4 regions of the Cupriavidus sp. Met-2 genome follow, and region 1 is predicted to be linked to each of the others. Evidence: predicted binding sites of a transcription regulator. Region 1 holds the regulator's gene; each other region holds the start of a gene.
The links. The regulator FNR, encoded in region 1, switches genes on or off when oxygen is low (the NO sensors DNR and NnrR bind a similar motif). The targets are predictions, from matches to a motif close to TTGATNNNNATCAA.

Region 2: WD006_RS22370 (universal stress protein) is a predicted target of FNR. The motif match lies at 2,133-2,146, and genes of this name have one in related genera.
Region 3: WD006_RS13940 (ribonucleoside triphosphate reductase) is a predicted target of FNR. The motif match lies at 1,662-1,675, and genes of this name have one in related genera.
Region 4: WD006_RS25840 (universal stress protein) is a predicted target of FNR. The motif match lies at 2,105-2,118, and genes of this name have one in related genera.

The regions. Positions count from the first base shown of each region.
Region 1 is NZ_JBBHZL010000002.1:318,788-322,806, forward strand. It holds gene scpB (SMC-Scp complex subunit ScpB) at 1-345, opposite strand, end outside; gene WD006_RS06730 (sulfite exporter TauE/SafE family protein) at 896-1,663, opposite strand; gene fnr (fumarate/nitrate reduction transcriptional regulator Fnr) at 1,749-2,474, shown strand; gene WD006_RS06740 (hypothetical protein) at 2,558-2,803, opposite strand; gene WD006_RS06745 (membrane protein) at 2,800-3,036, opposite strand; gene ccoG (cytochrome c oxidase accessory protein CcoG) at 3,050-4,019, opposite strand, start outside.
Region 2 is NZ_JBBHZL010000011.1:203,117-207,135, forward strand. It holds gene WD006_RS22365 (MBL fold metallo-hydrolase RNA specificity domain-containing protein) at 1-1,122, opposite strand, end outside; gene WD006_RS22370 (universal stress protein) at 1,227-2,051, opposite strand; gene WD006_RS22375 (helix-turn-helix domain-containing protein) at 2,452-3,225, shown strand; gene WD006_RS22380 (GlxA family transcriptional regulator) at 3,246-4,019, opposite strand, start outside.
Region 3 is NZ_JBBHZL010000005.1:299,539-303,557, forward strand. It holds gene WD006_RS13940 (ribonucleoside triphosphate reductase) at 1-1,595, opposite strand, end outside; gene WD006_RS13945 (fatty acid--CoA ligase) at 1,806-3,383, opposite strand; gene WD006_RS13950 (acyl-CoA dehydrogenase family protein) at 3,459-4,019, opposite strand, start outside.
Region 4 is NZ_JBBHZL010000015.1:96,259-100,277, reverse strand. It holds gene WD006_RS25850 (ABC transporter permease) at 1-408, shown strand, start outside; gene WD006_RS25845 (ABC transporter substrate-binding protein) at 405-1,493, shown strand; gene WD006_RS25840 (universal stress protein) at 1,526-2,020, opposite strand; gene WD006_RS25835 (IclR family transcriptional regulator) at 2,315-3,049, shown strand; gene WD006_RS25830 (4'-phosphopantetheinyl transferase family protein) at 3,056-3,721, opposite strand; gene WD006_RS25825 (beta-ketoacyl-ACP synthase) at 3,825-4,019, opposite strand, start outside.

The DNA.
Region 1 (4,019 bases):
CACGCCCCGGATCTCTTCGATGTCACCGCGCGTCACCGGCTGGCGATACGCGATGATCGCTAGCGTTTCCATCACGGCACGCGAGTACTTCGGCGGCTTTTCCGGATTGAGTCGGTCAAGAAACTCGCGCATCTCGGGACGGCTCTGGAACCGCCAACCGCTGGCCAGGGCCACGAGCTCCACCCCGCGCTGCTGCCAGTCGTTGCGCAGCTCTTCGAGTAGAACCCGGATGGTGTCGGCACCGACGTCGTCGGCGAACAACCGTCGCAGATCACCAACGCGCAACGGCTCCTGCGCACAGATCAGCGCGGTCTCGAGGACGATCTTCGCCTCTTGGGTATTCATGTGATTGTGTGCAGCCTGTCTTTGCACCTGCTTCTGGACGAATCCTGAAGCACTGGAGATTGCAGATACAGCGAGGCCTAAGCCACCGCCATCTCATCGCGCAGCTAACTCGCAGCTTTTCGCAGCGCAGCCGTGCACCTCATTTTCTTTGCATCGAATTGCCGGGTCGTTCCGGCAGGAGATCGTCCGGGGCTGACAGACTGCGCCAGTCAACGGACCTCTTGCGTCGCACCCTCTCCCTTTTGGGGTGGACATTCACCTGGACAATCAGATCGCCAAGGCGGCAAGAAACAATCGATATCGGCCCAGGCAACTTCGCCTGGCACCGGCGCCACCTCTCCACACAGCCCCATCGGACTTTGGAACCAGATCTTGTGAACCGGATGAACTGTGGGGACGATCCTGGCAAGCCAGACCTGCCCAGACCCCCTGGGCACACACCCCAGATCGGGAATGCAGCCCCGGCGACGCCACGAGCGCATCGGAGCGCGATACCGTGGTTTCGCGATTGTATGGCATTCCAGCCCCGCCCTGCAACCAGCAAAAAAGTCTAGAACACGACGCAGAAGCCGTGATTGGCCAGCGTATCGGGCAGCCAGACGGCGCGTGCGACACCCAGCGCCCCAAAACCGATCACAATAAGCGCGGCGCCCACTCGCACGCTGGGGCGGCGCGACAGTTGCCGCAGGTAGCCCGACAAACCCGAGATCACCAGCAGGTTCGGCAGCGTCCCGATGCCAAAGGCCGCCATGACAAGTGCCCCAGAAGGCGCATTACCAGCCAACAAGGCGAGCGCAAGTGCGCCGTACACCATACCGCAAGGCACCAGCCCCCAGGCCAACCCCATCCCATAGCGCCGCATGATGGGCGCGTGCCGACGCAAGCGAAGCGGCATCTGCATACCCAGCGACGCGATGCCCTGAACGACATACGAGGCCGCCCGCGCCGCCAGCCGTTCGAGCCACGCTGCCCGCATGACGCGGCCCCGCAACAACCACACCCCGGTCAGAACAAGCAACAGGCTGCCTGCACCGTAGAGCCAGCGCTGCACTGGCAGGTAATCCTGCTTCCAGACTGTCGCGCCCACCGCCCCCATCAGTGCCCCAAGCAGCACATAGGTCGTGAGACGCCCGGCGTGCATAACCAGTAGTTCCAGCCACCAGTGCAACCGCGAACGATGCACGACGTTAACGACCGCGACAGCCGCCCCGGACTGCCGTTGCTCGACGGCAATGGCAATTCCTCCACACATGGCTGCGCAATGCACGCCGCCAAGCAATGCAAGTGTAAAGACACTGAATAGCACACCAAATGGCAACTGTTCCTCGCTTCTGCGTCACATCAAGCTGTAAAATGCCTGCATCGCGCCTCCATCGCAAGCGCATTCATGCGAGCACCATCAATTGCTTACCTCCATTCCCGTCACCGAGATGTCTCCACGTTGCTCCACTTGCGCCATGGGCCAGCTTTGCCTTCCCGTGGGCATGTCGCAACAGGACCTCGCAAAGATGGACACGCTCGTACAGGAACGCGTTCGTGTTCACAAGGGCGAAACGCTCTATCGCATGGGCGAGCCACTTACCGCAGTCTATGCGATCCGCTTTGGCACATTGAAGACCCACGTGACCATGGAGGACGGACGCACGCAAATCACCGGCTTCCATTTACCCGGTGAAGTCGTCGGACTCGACGGCCTCGGCGAGATGCAGCATGCATCCGATGCCACTGCACTCGAGGACACCGAGGTCTGCGTCGTACGATTCGATGACCTGCAATCGCTGTCCGGCACCTTGCCGTCGCTCCAGCAACAGTTCCTGCGACTGATGAGCAAGGAAATCTCGCAGGACCAGATCATGCTGATCACTCTTGGCTCGATGCGTGCCGAAGAGCGCCTGGCAGCATTTCTCGTCAACATGTCGGAGCGCCTGTCGATGCGCGGCTACTCGTCGAGCGAGTTCGTGCTGCGGATGAGCCGCGAAGAAATCGGCAGCTACCTTGGCCTCAAGCTCGAAACCGTGAGTCGGCTCTTCTCTCGATTCGCCGAAGCCGGCCTGATTCAGATTCGCCAACGACACGTGAAACTCGTGGACATGGAAGGCATCAGGCAGGTCTATAGCCGAAACTGCTAACGAACGTCCTAGCCAGGAAAACGGCCGCACCTGGAATTCAGTTCCCGGTGCGGCCGTTCTGCTTTCTACCAGCACTCGATCCATTACTCGAGTTCGTCGGTCTCCTCGAGCTTGGTTGGCATGGTGTATAGCGTCAGCCCGCTGGACAACGCGCAAAACAACCACGCCACCAGGAAGCCAATCGTGTAGACCGCCTCACGAGACGCTTCCACCTGGTGCCCGAAGAACGTGAGATCGCCCGGATCAACGACCGAAAATACGGTGGCGGTGGCCGCTCCGCCCATCAGAAACGCCGGCCAAAGTACCCACATCAGCCAGCGGAGTCTCATGGGCGCCTCGCAGCCGGCGACGTTACATGCTCCGCCCCCGTTTTCTCTACGACCAGACCATGACGCTCCACGCCGGAAACCGGCAAATCCGGATGCGTGTTGGCGAGCCAGATGGTCACGCCGCAGCCAATAATTGCAAGCAACGGACCGCTCATCAAAAGCCACGGCCACGGTTCCCTGTACCAGGGCTTGGACTGTTGGGATGTCATTGCGCTCTCCTTGTTTGCTGCCATTTCGCCCTCAGCATCACAGATTGCGGGGAACAATGAAACTCGTGGATTGCCTGATATGCGCGTCTCGGCCGTCCTCGCCCTCCGCCGTCACCGTTACGTTGATCTTGTGCGTGCCTTCCTTGGCATCGTCGATCGGCACGCGGATGCGAATCGGCAACAACCGGTTGGACGTTGGCTGCATGGCCTCGGCGGACTTGTCATACTCGACCGTCAGTCCAGTCAGGTCGTCGCCCTCAGCCTCCACGCGAATCCGCATCGGCGCTTCCGTGGTGTTGATCACCTGGAGCCGATAGACGTTCTCGATCCAGCGCCCCTCCACTTCCCGGCCCAGCGCGCCGCGATCCCGAATGATGTCGACCTTGATCGGCGACCGCACTGCCAGCGACGCGACGAAGCCCGCCGCCAGAACCAACCAGATCAGCGTATAGATGATCGTGCGTGGTCGCAGCAGCCGCTTGCGCGCGTCGGATGTCGACAGGGACTTGCGCATCGCATTTTCCGACGTGTATCGGATCAGTCCGCGCGGGTACTCCATCTTGTCCATGACCAGATTGCACGCGTCGATACAGGCACCGCAACCGATGCACTCGTACTGGAGGCCATCGCGAATATCGATACCGGTCGGACACACCTGCACGCAGATACTGCAATTCACGCAATCGCCAATGCCAGCGGCATGGCGATCGGTCTTGCGGGAACGGCTACCACGCGGCTCCCCACGACCCACGTCATAGGTCACGACATAGGTATCGCGGTCGACCATCACGCTCTGGAAGCGCGCATAGGGGCACATGTACTTGCACACCTGCTCGCGCATGAATCCGGCGTTGCCCCAGGTCGCAAACGCGTAGAACAGCATCCAGAAACTCTGCCAGGGTCCGAGCGTAAAATGCAGGACCTCGCTACCAAGCTCCCGAATCGGCGCGAAATATCCAATAAACGTGAAGCCCGTCCACAGTGCGATCAGCACCCAGAGCACATGC
Region 2 (4,019 bases), on a different contig from region 1:
ACGCAATGTGCGCTGGCCGGACGCCAACGCCGCCCCCCGCGTTCCCGCCGCCTGGAACCCCACCAGCAGGAAAGTGCTGCGCGGGTCCTGCCCGAACGACTCAAGGTGATGCACCACGCGCCCGCCCGTCAGCATTCCGCTACCGGCCAGGATGATCTTCGGCTGATCCAGCCGGTTGATGCGGATCGACTCCTCCATGCTCCGGGTCGGAATCGCCACCGAACAAGCAGCCGCGCACGTTTCGGGGTCGAGGCGCAGTTCGTCCGTGTGCTCGCTGAGAATCCGCGTGGCTTCGATGGCCATCGGGCTGTTCAGATAGATGGGCACATCGGGAAAGCGCCGTCGCTGGCGCAGGCGGTAGAGGCAATACAGCAGCAACTGGGCGCGCCCAACCGCAAAGACGGGAATGATCACGCTGCCGCCCCGGGCAACGGTCTTGCGGATGATATCGGCCAGCAGTTCGATGGGATCGCCCTCCGGGTGCAGGCGGTCACCGTAAGTCGATTCCACGATGAGGTAATCCGCCGCGGTGGGCGGCTCCGGCGGCCGCATCAGCATGTCGTCCTGCGGGCCGAGGTCGCCGGAGAACAGGATGCGCCGGCCCTTGGCATGGATCGTCACGCTGGACGAGCCAAGAATATGGCCCGCGCGATGAAACTCCGCTTCCACACCGCGTGCGATTGTCACCCGCTTGCTGTAAGGCGCGGGCTTCAGATATTCCAGCGCATGCATGGCATCCGCCACGGTATAGAGCGGCAGCGCCGGTTGATGACGCGAATACCCCTTGCGGTTGGCATAGTTGGCGTCTTCTTCCGCCAGATGGGCGCTGTCCGGCAGCAGCAGGCCGCAAAGCTCCGACGTTCCCGTCGTACAGTGCACGCGCCCCTTGTAACCGCGTTTCACCAACAGGGGCAGATAGCCGCTGTGGTCGATATGCGCATGTGTCAACACCACGGCATCGAGACTGTCCGGGCTGATCGGAAAGCGATCCCAGTTACGTAGCCGCAGGGCCTTGTAGCCCTGAAACAGTCCGCAGTCGATCAGCACCCGCGCTTCTCCGGTGTCGAGCAGAAAGCGCGAACCGGTCACGGTGTCCGTTGCCCCAAGGAACTGGATGTGCATGGTCTGTGATGTTGGTGTTGGCGTCGTCAGTGGCGGTGTTGTCAGTATTGCCGTAGCCGTTCACTGGCTTTGAAACGATGGCAAAACAGTACGTATCACGCGCTTCAATGCGACATCAGCAGCGGCACCGGTGCGTTGCGCAGCAGCGTGCGCGTGGTTCCGCCCATCACGAGTTCGCCGAGCCGCGAGTGGCCGTAGCCGCCGGTCACCAGCAGATCGGCTGCCTCGTTGCGCGTCACGCGCATCAGGCTGTCAGCTGGCGACGCGGCCTCGTCGATACGCAGCGAAGCGCTGACGCCGTGATCGGCCAGCCAGCGCACGGCCTCGGCCGCGCCATGCTCGTTCGGCCCCGCGCCGCTGAGCACCACCTGCAGGATCACACGCGATGCCAGTGCCAGCAGCGGCAACGCATCTCTCATAGCGCGCGCGGCTTCGCGCCGCCCGTCCCAGGCCACCACGACGGTGCCGCCCGGCACCAGGCTGCCGCCAGGTGGCATCACCAGAATCGGACGGCCAGAGTTCAGCAGCACATACTCGGCGGAAGTGGCCATCAGCGCCGGCGTATCTTGCGCCAGCGACGGCGGCGCCGGCAGAATCAGATCGCTGCTGACACCGCGCGAGGTCAGCGCCCAGCCCGCCTCCTGCTCGACCACCACGTGTGAAATCTCGATGCCCCGCCCACGTCGCGCCACTGCCGCATCGAGCGCAGCGGCATCGGCCTGTTTCAGGTTGCGCAGCATGTCGGCGCGCATCTGCTGATAACGCGCGGTCTCCTCGCCGGCGCTCCGGAATGGATCCAGCAAGGTGCCAGTGGCGGTCAGTCCGACGACCCGGGCGGTGAACAGCGACGCCAGCGTCAGCGCGGCATCCAGACGCGCATCGCGCGCCGGATCAGCGGCAAGATCGACGAGAATGGTCTTGAAATCCATGGGGGCTCCAGGCAAGGGGGCGATCGGGCGGCAAGAATGGATACCGTCTTGTGCACTTTAATCGCCAAAGATGCTCCGCGCTTGCCTCAAGTCAAATACATGACGGCCAGGAAACCAAACATTGTCGGTACAAGTCGCGGCAATCAACCGTCTGAAGGAGGACTCAATCGAAGGCGAACTACCTTGCCTCGGCTATCGGGAGCACCTGTGCTGCACGTAGGTAATGCCCGACCTGTCAGGTAACCCTTACACGCGCACTCCAGACCCTGACACAGGTATCAGCCGACGCTGATTTCAGCCTTTCCGATCACAAGGCATACTTCCGCGCAGATGGGGAGTTATTCAGATCAAAGAACCTTGATTTGGCGGTGAACGCCTGACGGCCCCAGGGGAGAGCATCATGTATGAAGTGGTAGAGGGGGCAACCGTCGAAGCAGGAATGGATGGGGAATGCACCGGACATGCGCACGCGCCGAGCACGACGCGGCATTTCCAGGCGCGCTGCATGGATTGCGGCCTGCGCCGCCTCTGCATCGCCTCGTCTCTCGAACCGGAGGAGCTTCCGCAACTGGAAGCCGTGGTCAGCCACTGGCGCATGGTGCATCGTGGCGAATACCTGTACCGCTCCGGCGACAAATTCCAGAACCTCTACACCGTCCGGTCGGGATCGCTGAAGACCGTGGCCACCCACGCTGGCGGCCATGAGCACGTCACCGGCTTCTTCCTGCCGGGAGAAACGGTCGGCCTTGGGGCGATTGGCGAAGGCGAGTATGACTGCGACGCGATTGCGCTCGAAGACAGTGCCGTCTGCGTGCTGCCGTTCTCACCGCTCGAAGGACTGTGCCGCGACGTCAAGAGCGTGCAACAGCATTTCCACCGGATGCTGAGCCGCGAGATCCTGCGCGAGTCCAAGCAGATGATCCTGCTGTCGGGCATGACTTCGGAACAGCGTGTAGCGGCATTCCTGATCAACGTGTCGTGTCGCCTGCAGGAACGCGGCTATGCTTCGCGCGACTTCACGCTGCGCATGACCCGCGAGGAAATCGGCAGCTACCTCGGCATCAAGCTCGAAACGGTCAGCCGCACGTTCTCCCGCTTCCAGCGCGAAGGCCTGATCCGCGTGGATGGCAAGCGCATCGAACTGTTCGATATCGAGGCGCTCGCGGCCATCTGAGCCGCTGGCACCAGCGCCTGCTACTCACGGGCCTCCCGCCGCACCGCCTGCGGCGGCACGCCGAACCCCCGCAGGAACGCCTCGCGCATATGGCGCCGGTCTCGAAAGCCGGCCTCCCGCGCCACGACTTCCAACGGGTGGCGACTCTGTTCGATCATCAGCCGCGCCGCTTCCAGCCTCAGATTCTCGATCGCCTTGGCCGGCGACTGCCCGGTCTCCGCGGTGAACACGCGGCTGAACTGGCGTGGGCTCAGATGCACCGTCTCCGCCAGTTCCTCCACCGTCAGTGCCTGGCTCAGGTTCTTGCGCGCGTAATCCAGCGCACTCTGGATACGGTCGGATTTCGGCGCCATATCCAGTAGCTCCGAGTGCTGTGACTGTCCACCCGAGCGCCGCTGGTGCATCACCAGCTTGTGGGCGACCGACCGCGCGATGTCCGCGCCCAGATCCTTCTCGACCATGGCAAGCGCCAGATCCAGGCCGGCCGTCATGCCCGCCGACGTCCAGATCGCGCCATCGACGATGTAGATGCGATCGTCCTCCACCTTGATGTCCGGATGGAGCCGTTTCATGTCGCGCGCGAAGGCCCAGTGCGTGGTCGCGCGTCGGCCATCGAGCAGACCGGCTTCCGCCAGAATGAACGCCCCCGTGCAAATCGACGCCGTCCGGCGCGCGCGCGGCACCGCCTTGCTCACGAACGCCAGTACCGGTGCGGGTGTTGGCTGCGCGACTGGGTCGCCAACGCCGGCCAGCACCCAGGTATCGACGGCCACGCGCGCGCTTGCCGCGTGCGT
Region 3 (4,019 bases), on a different contig from region 1:
AGCCGGAACGACTCCAGCGCGCGACGCACCATCCGCTTGCAGGCCTCCCCGCTCGACAGGCGCTCGCCCATGTAGAGATGCAGGACCGTGCCCCCGGTGTACTTCGATTGCAGGGATTCCTGACGCGCCAGCGCCTCGAATGGATCGTCGGTAAAGCCGACGGGCAACTGCGACGAGTTCGTGTAGTAGGGCTGATCGGCCGTGCCGGCCTGCAGGATGTCGGGCCAGCGCTTGCGGTCTTCACGCGCGAAGCGATACGTGGTGCCTTCCGCTGGCGTTGCCTCCAGGTTGTACATGTGGCCCGTGGCTTCCTGGAATTCGACGATCCGCCCGCGTACATGGTCCAGCAGACGCATCGCCATCGCGTGCCCGGCTTCCGTAGTGATGTCGTACGCATCGCCCGAGAAATTGCGGATCATCTCGTTGATGCCGTTCACGCCAAGCGTCGAGAAATGATTGCGCAGTGTGCCCAGGTAGCGCTTCGTGTAGGGGAACAGCCCTTCGTCCATCAGTTGCTGGATACGCTCGCGCTTGGCCTCCAGCGTGTCGCGGCCCATGTCCAGCAGTGAGTCGAGCCGGTTCAGCAGTGCGGCTTCGTCGCCTTGATACAGGTAACCGAGTCGCGCGCAGTTGATGGTGACCACACCCAGGGACCCGGTCTGCTCCGCACTGCCGAACAGACCGTTGCCGCGCTTGAGCAATTCACGCAGATCCAGTTGCAACCGGCAGCACATGGACCGGACCATATTGGGCGTCAGGTCCGAATTCACGAAGTTCTGGAAGTACGGCAGGCCGTACTTCGCCGTCATCTCGAACAGCCGCGCGGCGTTCTCGCTTTCCCACGGGAAATCCGGCGTGATGTTGTAGGTGGGGATCGGGAACGTGAAGACGCGCCCTTTGGCATCGCCCTGCGTCATCACCTCGATGTACGCACGGTTGATCATGTCCATCTCCGCTTGCAGGTCGCCATAGCGGAACGGCATTTCCTCGCCGCCGATGACGGGCACCTGTTCCTTGAGATCGTCGGGACATGTCCAGTCGAATGTCAGGTTTGTGAATGGCGTCTGCGTGCCCCAGCGCGACGGCACGTTGAGGTTATAGATCAGCTCCTGGATGTGCTGCCTGACCTCGGGGTACGTCATCGCGTCCTTGCGGATGAAGGGCGCCATATAGGTGTCGAACGACGAGAAGGCCTGCGCGCCGGCCCATTCGTTCTGCATCGTCCCCAGGAAATTCACGATCTGCCCGACCGCGCTCGACATATGCCGCGGCGGCGCGGCTTCCACCTTGCCCGGCACGCCGTTGAGGCCTTCATGCAGCAGAGTGCGCAACGACCAGCCGGCGCAATAGCCGGACAGCATGTCGAGATCGTGGATATGGAGGTCGCCTTCCCGGTGCGCGGCGCCGGCCTCGGGCGCGTAGACATGCGAAAGCCAGTAGTTGGCGGTGACCTTGCCGGCCACATTGAGGATCAGGCCGCCCAGCGAATACCCCTGGTTGGCGTTGGCGTGAATCCGCCAGTCCTTGCGGTCCAGGTATTCATTGATAGACGACTCGACGTCGACAGTCGTCGCGCCCCGGATGTTCTGCTGCATCGCACCCCTCCCGTGCTTACGCACAAAATATGGGGTGGATTATCTATATCGATACCATAGGTAGTGTTGCGGCAGATCAAATGGCGGCACCGCTGGGGGGGGCGACACATCGGGCGGCGGGTCGGGCAGATCTCGCCAGCAAGGCGATCCAGACCTCGACCGCCCGGCGTCATCTGCCGCCGGATGTGCCCTTCCCCAGCCCCCGTGTGCCTAGTTCACCTGCCGGGTGCGGCCCGTCCAGTACGGCTCCCGTAGCGCCCGACGCAGCAACTTGCCCGACGGATTGCGCGGCATGGCATCGATGAAGTCGATGCTCTTGGGCACCTTGAAACCCGCGATACGCTCGCGCGCCCAGCCCAGAATACTGTCGGCGTCAGCGGCCACACCCGGGCGCAGCACCACCATCGCCTTGACCGCCTCACCCCACCGCTCGTCCGGCACACCGATCACGGCCACGTCGGCAACGGCCGGGTGGCCGTAGATGGCGCTCTCCACCTCGGCCGGGTAGATGTTCTCCCCGCCGCTGATGATCATGTCCTTGACCCGGTCGTGGATATAGAGGTAGCCGTCCGCGTCCATGTAGCCAGCATCGCCACTGCGCAGCCAGCCGTCGGCGTCGATGGTGCGGGCGGTCTCTTCCTCCTGCTTCCAGTAGCCCGCCATGTTCTGCGGCGAGCGGATCACCACTTCGCCCACCTCGCCGGCAGCCAGCCTCTGGCCATCCGGCCCGACCACCGCCACCTCGCTACCGGGCATGGCCTTGCCGGCGGCGCGCATGCGCGGGACATCGGCGGGCGTATGATCTTCCGGCGGCAGCGCCACGATCGTGCCCGTGGTCTCCGTCATGCCGTACTGCTGCACGAAGCCGCAGCCAAACACCGCCATGCCCTCACGCAGCAGCGCCGCGGGAATCGGCGACGAACCGTACAGCATGTGCTTGAGGCGTGAATAGTCCACCTGGCGCGCGCGCGGATCACGCAGCACGATCTGCATCGCAGCCGGCACCATGAACAGCTTGCTGATGCGGTCGTGCTCGATATAGTCGAGCACCTTGCCCGGATCGAATTCGCGCGCCACGACACCCTTGCAGCCGACAAGAACACCGCGCACGCCCCAGCCCGAACCGCCGATATGCGCCACCGGCATGGCCACCAGCGACACATCTTCGTCGTTCCATTGCGACCAGTCGGCACCTTCGCGCAGCGAGATCTCGGTACCACTGGTCAGGTTGCGATGCATCAGCATCACGCCCTTGGGACGTCCGGTAGTGCCAGACGTGTAGAGCTGCAGCACCACGTCGGCGGGCTTCGCTTCGTGCGCCGGTGGTGTATCCGGGCACGCGTCGCGCCATTCCGTGTAGGCCGGCCAGTCTGGCTCCCCGCCCTCCATCGCCACGGCGCGGCGCACCAGTGGCAGCGCTGGCAGCAGGTTGCGAACCGATGCCGATGACTCGGGGCCGACGAAGACCAGCGTCGCGTCGCAGTGCGAGACGATGTACTGGATTTCGGGCCCCGCCAGCCGCCAGCTCACCGGTGCAATGACGGCCCCCATCTTGGCCGCGCCAAAGAATAGTTCGAAATAGTGGTCGCTGTTCTTGCCGATATAGGCGATGCGGTCGCCAGCCTTCACGCCGTCGGCCAGCAGGGCCTGCGCCACGCGATCCGTATGGCGATCGAAATCGGCAAACGTGGTCTCGCGGCCTTCGAAGGCGTACGCAATGGCCCCGGCCCGCTCCCGGGCGAAGTGGCGAATCGCGCTGGGCAGCGTCGCGAGGTATTCCGTCTCCATGAGCCTTGTCTCCCTTTTTGATTGATAGGATGGGTACTGGTGACAAATGGCGTCGAGGGACGCCAATGCGGGCACTCAGAGCCGCAATACCTGTCGCGCGATGATGTTGCGCTGGATCTCGCTCGAACCGCCGTAGATCGATGCCTTGCGATAGTTGAAGTAGCGCGGCGCAATCGGGGCGGCATTGTCCGGACCCAGACGCGGGTCGGCAGCGCGGCCCTGGATCTCGGCCCAGGTATCCCGCACGAATGGCAGCGCATAGGGTCCGAGCACGTCGACGGCTAGCTCGGAGATGGCCTGTGCCGTCTCGGTACCGACCAACTTGATCATGCTCGACGCCGCGCCGATCGACGTACCCGAGGCCACGCCGGAGAACAGCCGCAACTCCGCCGCCTCGGTCGCCGCCACGCGCACATACATGGCGCCCAGCCGTTGCCGGAAGACGGGATCGTCGACCAGCCGCCCGGTGCCATCCTCACCGGGCTGAGCGGCGGCCATGGCAGCCACCTTGTCCAGTTGCCGGTGCAGCATCGGCGCGAAGCTGCCGCCACGCTCGAACTCGAGCAGGTACTTGGCAATGGTCCAGCCCATGCCCTCCTCGCCAATGCGTTGGGCGGCCGGCACGCGCACATCGTC
Region 4 (4,019 bases), on a different contig from region 1:
CTCGGCCTGACAGCCGTGGCGCTGTCGCATATCACGTTCTGCGTCGGCTTCGTTGCCGTGGTGGTGCGTGCCCGGCTCGAAGGGCTCGACGAGAGCCTGATCGACGCCGCCCGCGATCTCGGCGCCTCACCGCTTCAGGCCGGGTGGCATGTCATGCTGCCGCTGATGCTGCCGGGCGTCCTCGCGGGCGCGTTGCTGGCCTTCACCCTGTCGATGGACGACTTCGTCGTGACCTTCTTCACGGCGGGACCCGGCCAACCGACACTGCCGCTGCAGATCTACTCGATGATCCGGATCGCGGTCACGCCGGAAGTGAATGCGATCTCGTCCATCCTCATGATGCTGACACTGGCCGTGTCGCTCACGGCCTATCGCGTTTCGCGCGACGTCTGGAGGGCGCAACTATGAGTCATCGCATATGGACGAAGGTGCGCCATCTGCTGGTGGGCCTGACGCTGATGGGGTGCTTCGGCCTGGCCATGGCCACGGAAGACCTGAACGTATTCACCTGGAACAACGCGCTGTCGCCCGAGACGATTGCCCGATTCGAGTCCGAATGCGCCTGCCACGTGAACCTGACGTACTTCGGTTCGATGGAGGAAGCGCTGGCCAAGCTCGCGGGCGGCGCGCAAGGGTTCGACGTGATATGTCCGAGCAACTACGGCATTCCGGCGCTGATCCGCCTGGGGCTGCTCCGGCCGCTGGACAAGCACGCCATCCCGAATCTTCGCAATATCGACCCGGCGTTCCTGAACACGCCGCTTGACCCGGGCAACGTCTATTCCCTGCCCTACGATTTCACGATCACGCTGGTCGGCTACAACGCCACGCGCCTGCACGATCTGGGGCTCGATGCGTCGTCATGGTCGCTGGTTTTCGACCCGCACATGCTGGAGAAGCTGCGGGGCCGTGTCACCGTGCTGGACGACCCCCGCGAAGTCATCGCGGCTGCGTTGCGCTACAAGGGCCACTCCGGTAATTCGACGGACCCTGCGCAACTGCGCGAAGCCGAGGCGGCCATCCGCGCCGCGCTGCCCTACTGGGCGGCGTTCAACAGCCAGAGCTATATCCGCGAGCTTACGGTCGGCAATATCTGGGTGGTGCTCGGCTATTCGAGCGATGTCTATCAGGCCGGGTTGGACGCGCGCAACACCCACCGGGCTTTCTCGATCACCTCGTCACTGCAGCGCGAGGGCAATGGCATGACCGCCGACAGTTTTGTGGTCACAAAGACGGCGCCGCATCCCGCGCTGGCATACAGGTTCATCAACTTCATGTTGCGCCCCGAAAATGCCGCCGAGATCACCAATGCCATCGGCGCGGGCAATCCAAATGCCGCGGCGCGCGCGTTCATCCGGCCAGACCTGCTGGCCGACCCGGTCATCACGCCGGGCGCCACGCAGCGGCAGCGGCTCGAACAGTTGAACGACCTCGACAGCGGCACGCGGCGGGCGTGGAATCGCGCGTGGACCGACCTCAAGGTCGGCCACTAGCGATTCGATCGGGCAAGGATGGGGATGGGAAATTACGCGGAAGTGGTGCTTTGGCCGGCGGCCACTTCCTCGGCCAGCGGAATGTCGCCACGCACCACCAAGACGGGTACGGAAGCGTGGCGCACCAGGGTTTCGGCCACGCTGCCAAGCACAACGCGCTGCAGCCCGCTCTTGCCGTGGGTGCCGATGACCACCAGGTCAGGCTTGCTGTCCTGGATGTCATGGATCAGCCGGTTCGCAACGTCGCCGAGCGTGGACTTATCGTCGAGCAGCCGCTCGGTGAACTTGATCCCGGCGCGCTCGGCGTGGTGCCGGGCCTTGACGAGCAGCGCATTGCCGGCCGCCACGCGATGCTGGTGCTCCTCCTCCAGTTCTCCACCATGCGCGCGCACCCTAAGGAAACCGTAGTCGATGACATGGATGATCTCGAGATTTGAACCGGTGGCGCGGGCCAGCCGGACGGCTTCGTCCAGCGCGCGGGACGAGCAGTGGCTATCGTCGATCGGGACCATGATGTTGCGATACATGTGGGGCTCCTTTTGGAATGGCAGTCCCCGCCGGGATGGCGGAGATTCTCACACGTCACTCTAAGCGGGGAGGTTGTTGTTGCTTTGATGTAGCGCAAACTCGCTCCAGATCTTAAATCTAGCCGACTCCGGGAACCTGCGCTTGCGGCACTGCAGCCACCCAGCCAGTCACATCGACCGGACATTCGGGCCCGTGCTACAGTCCGCCGGGTATCAGACGCCACATTCAGACGCCCCAAAACTCCGCCCGCCATGCCAGAGCGCCCCGCCCCTTCCGCTGCCAAACCGTCGTCGATGAACGTCAAGACGGCGCTGCGCGTCATCGAAATCATCGAAACGTTCGCACGCGAGCGCCGGGCGTTGTCGCTGTCGGAACTGGCCCGCCTGCTGGCCGTGCCGGCGTCGAGCTGTCTGGCGCTGATCCGCACGCTGACCTCGCTCGGCTATCTCTACGAAACCGCGCGCCGCCAAGGCTACTACCCCACCGGCCGCCTGCTGGCGATGGCGCAGCAGATTGCTCGCCACGATCCGGTGCTGGATCGCGTGCACGGCACGATGAGCGAGTTGCGTGACGCCACCGGCGAAACCATCGTCATCGGCAAACTGCATGAAGGGCAGGCGGTGGTGTATCTGGATGTGCTTGAATCACCACATGCGATTCGATACATCGCCACGGCGGGCGAGCGCCGCGAGCTTCATGCCAATTCGATCGGCAAGGCCCTGCTGGCGGCGATGGACGAGGCCGAACGCGCGACGCTGCTCGCGCACCTGCCCTTCCAGGCGTTCACCTCGCGCACGCTGACCACGCCCGCCGCGCTGGAGGCGGATCTGCAGCAGGCGCGCGAACGCGGCGCTTACGTGAACCTGAGCGAGTCGATGCCCGACGTGGGGGCGCTGGCATGGCCGGTGCGGCTGTCCGGCGAGTGCTACGCAATTTCGATTGCGGGTCCGGTCTACCGGATCGAACCGCACCTCGACCGCTATGCGCCAATGCTGCGCGCCGCCTGTGCGGCACTGGAAAAAACCTGAGCGGAATCAGTCGGCGGCGTCGCGCTCGCGCAGCCGCCAACCGGTGGCATCCGGCAAGCCCAGTCCGTCCACGGGCGCGGAAGCCGCCAACGCCAGCACGGCGTCATCGCGCCGCCAGGTCACCGCATTGGCCTGGGATATCGGCGCCGGCAGCGCCTCCACCACATGTCCCATCATGGTCTGGAACAGGTTGCCACCGTGGCACTTGATCCACGCTTCCTTCAGGGTCCAGAGTTGAAAAAACGCCACGAGACGCGCGTGGGCATCGCTCTCGCGAAGCAGTTCGGGTAGCGCGGCACGCTCGGCCTCCGTCGTGGTGGCTTCGATCAACGTGTCCAGATGCTTGCGCGGCTGCAGATGCTCGATGTCGATGCCAACCGGCACATCGGCCACCGCGCAGGCCAGGTGATCGCCGGAATGGGCAATCGACACGAATACCGGCACGCCCACCGCTCCGCTCGTATGTATCGCCAGTGGCGGCGAATCCTCCGCGGCCGACAGCGCCCACTCGGACGCATCGCCGCCGAATGTCACCGCCAGCAGCCGGCGCGCCAGCCACCGGCCGGCGGCGAACTGCTCCGCCCGCGCCTCGGCCCGCATCGTCGCCAGCCGCCCCAGTTCTTCCTGCGACATCCAACGGCTCACGGGCGGCGCCATTGCCGCGAAGGCCATCACAGATCCGGTACGCAGTGCGAGCGGCATGTCAGTGGAAGGGTTCGAATGCGTCGAAAAGGATCGAAAAGGATCGAAAAAGGCCGAAAGGGTCAGGAACGACTCAGTCGTTCCAGCGGCGCAAGACCAGCGACGTATTGATGCCGCCGAACGCGAAATTGTTGCTCATCACGTACTCGGTGTCGATAGCACGCCCCTCGCCCACGATGTAGTCGAGCTGCGCGCAGCGGGGATCGGGGTTCTCCAGATTGATCGTCGGCGCAAACCAGCCATCGCGCATCATCTCGATCGTCATCCA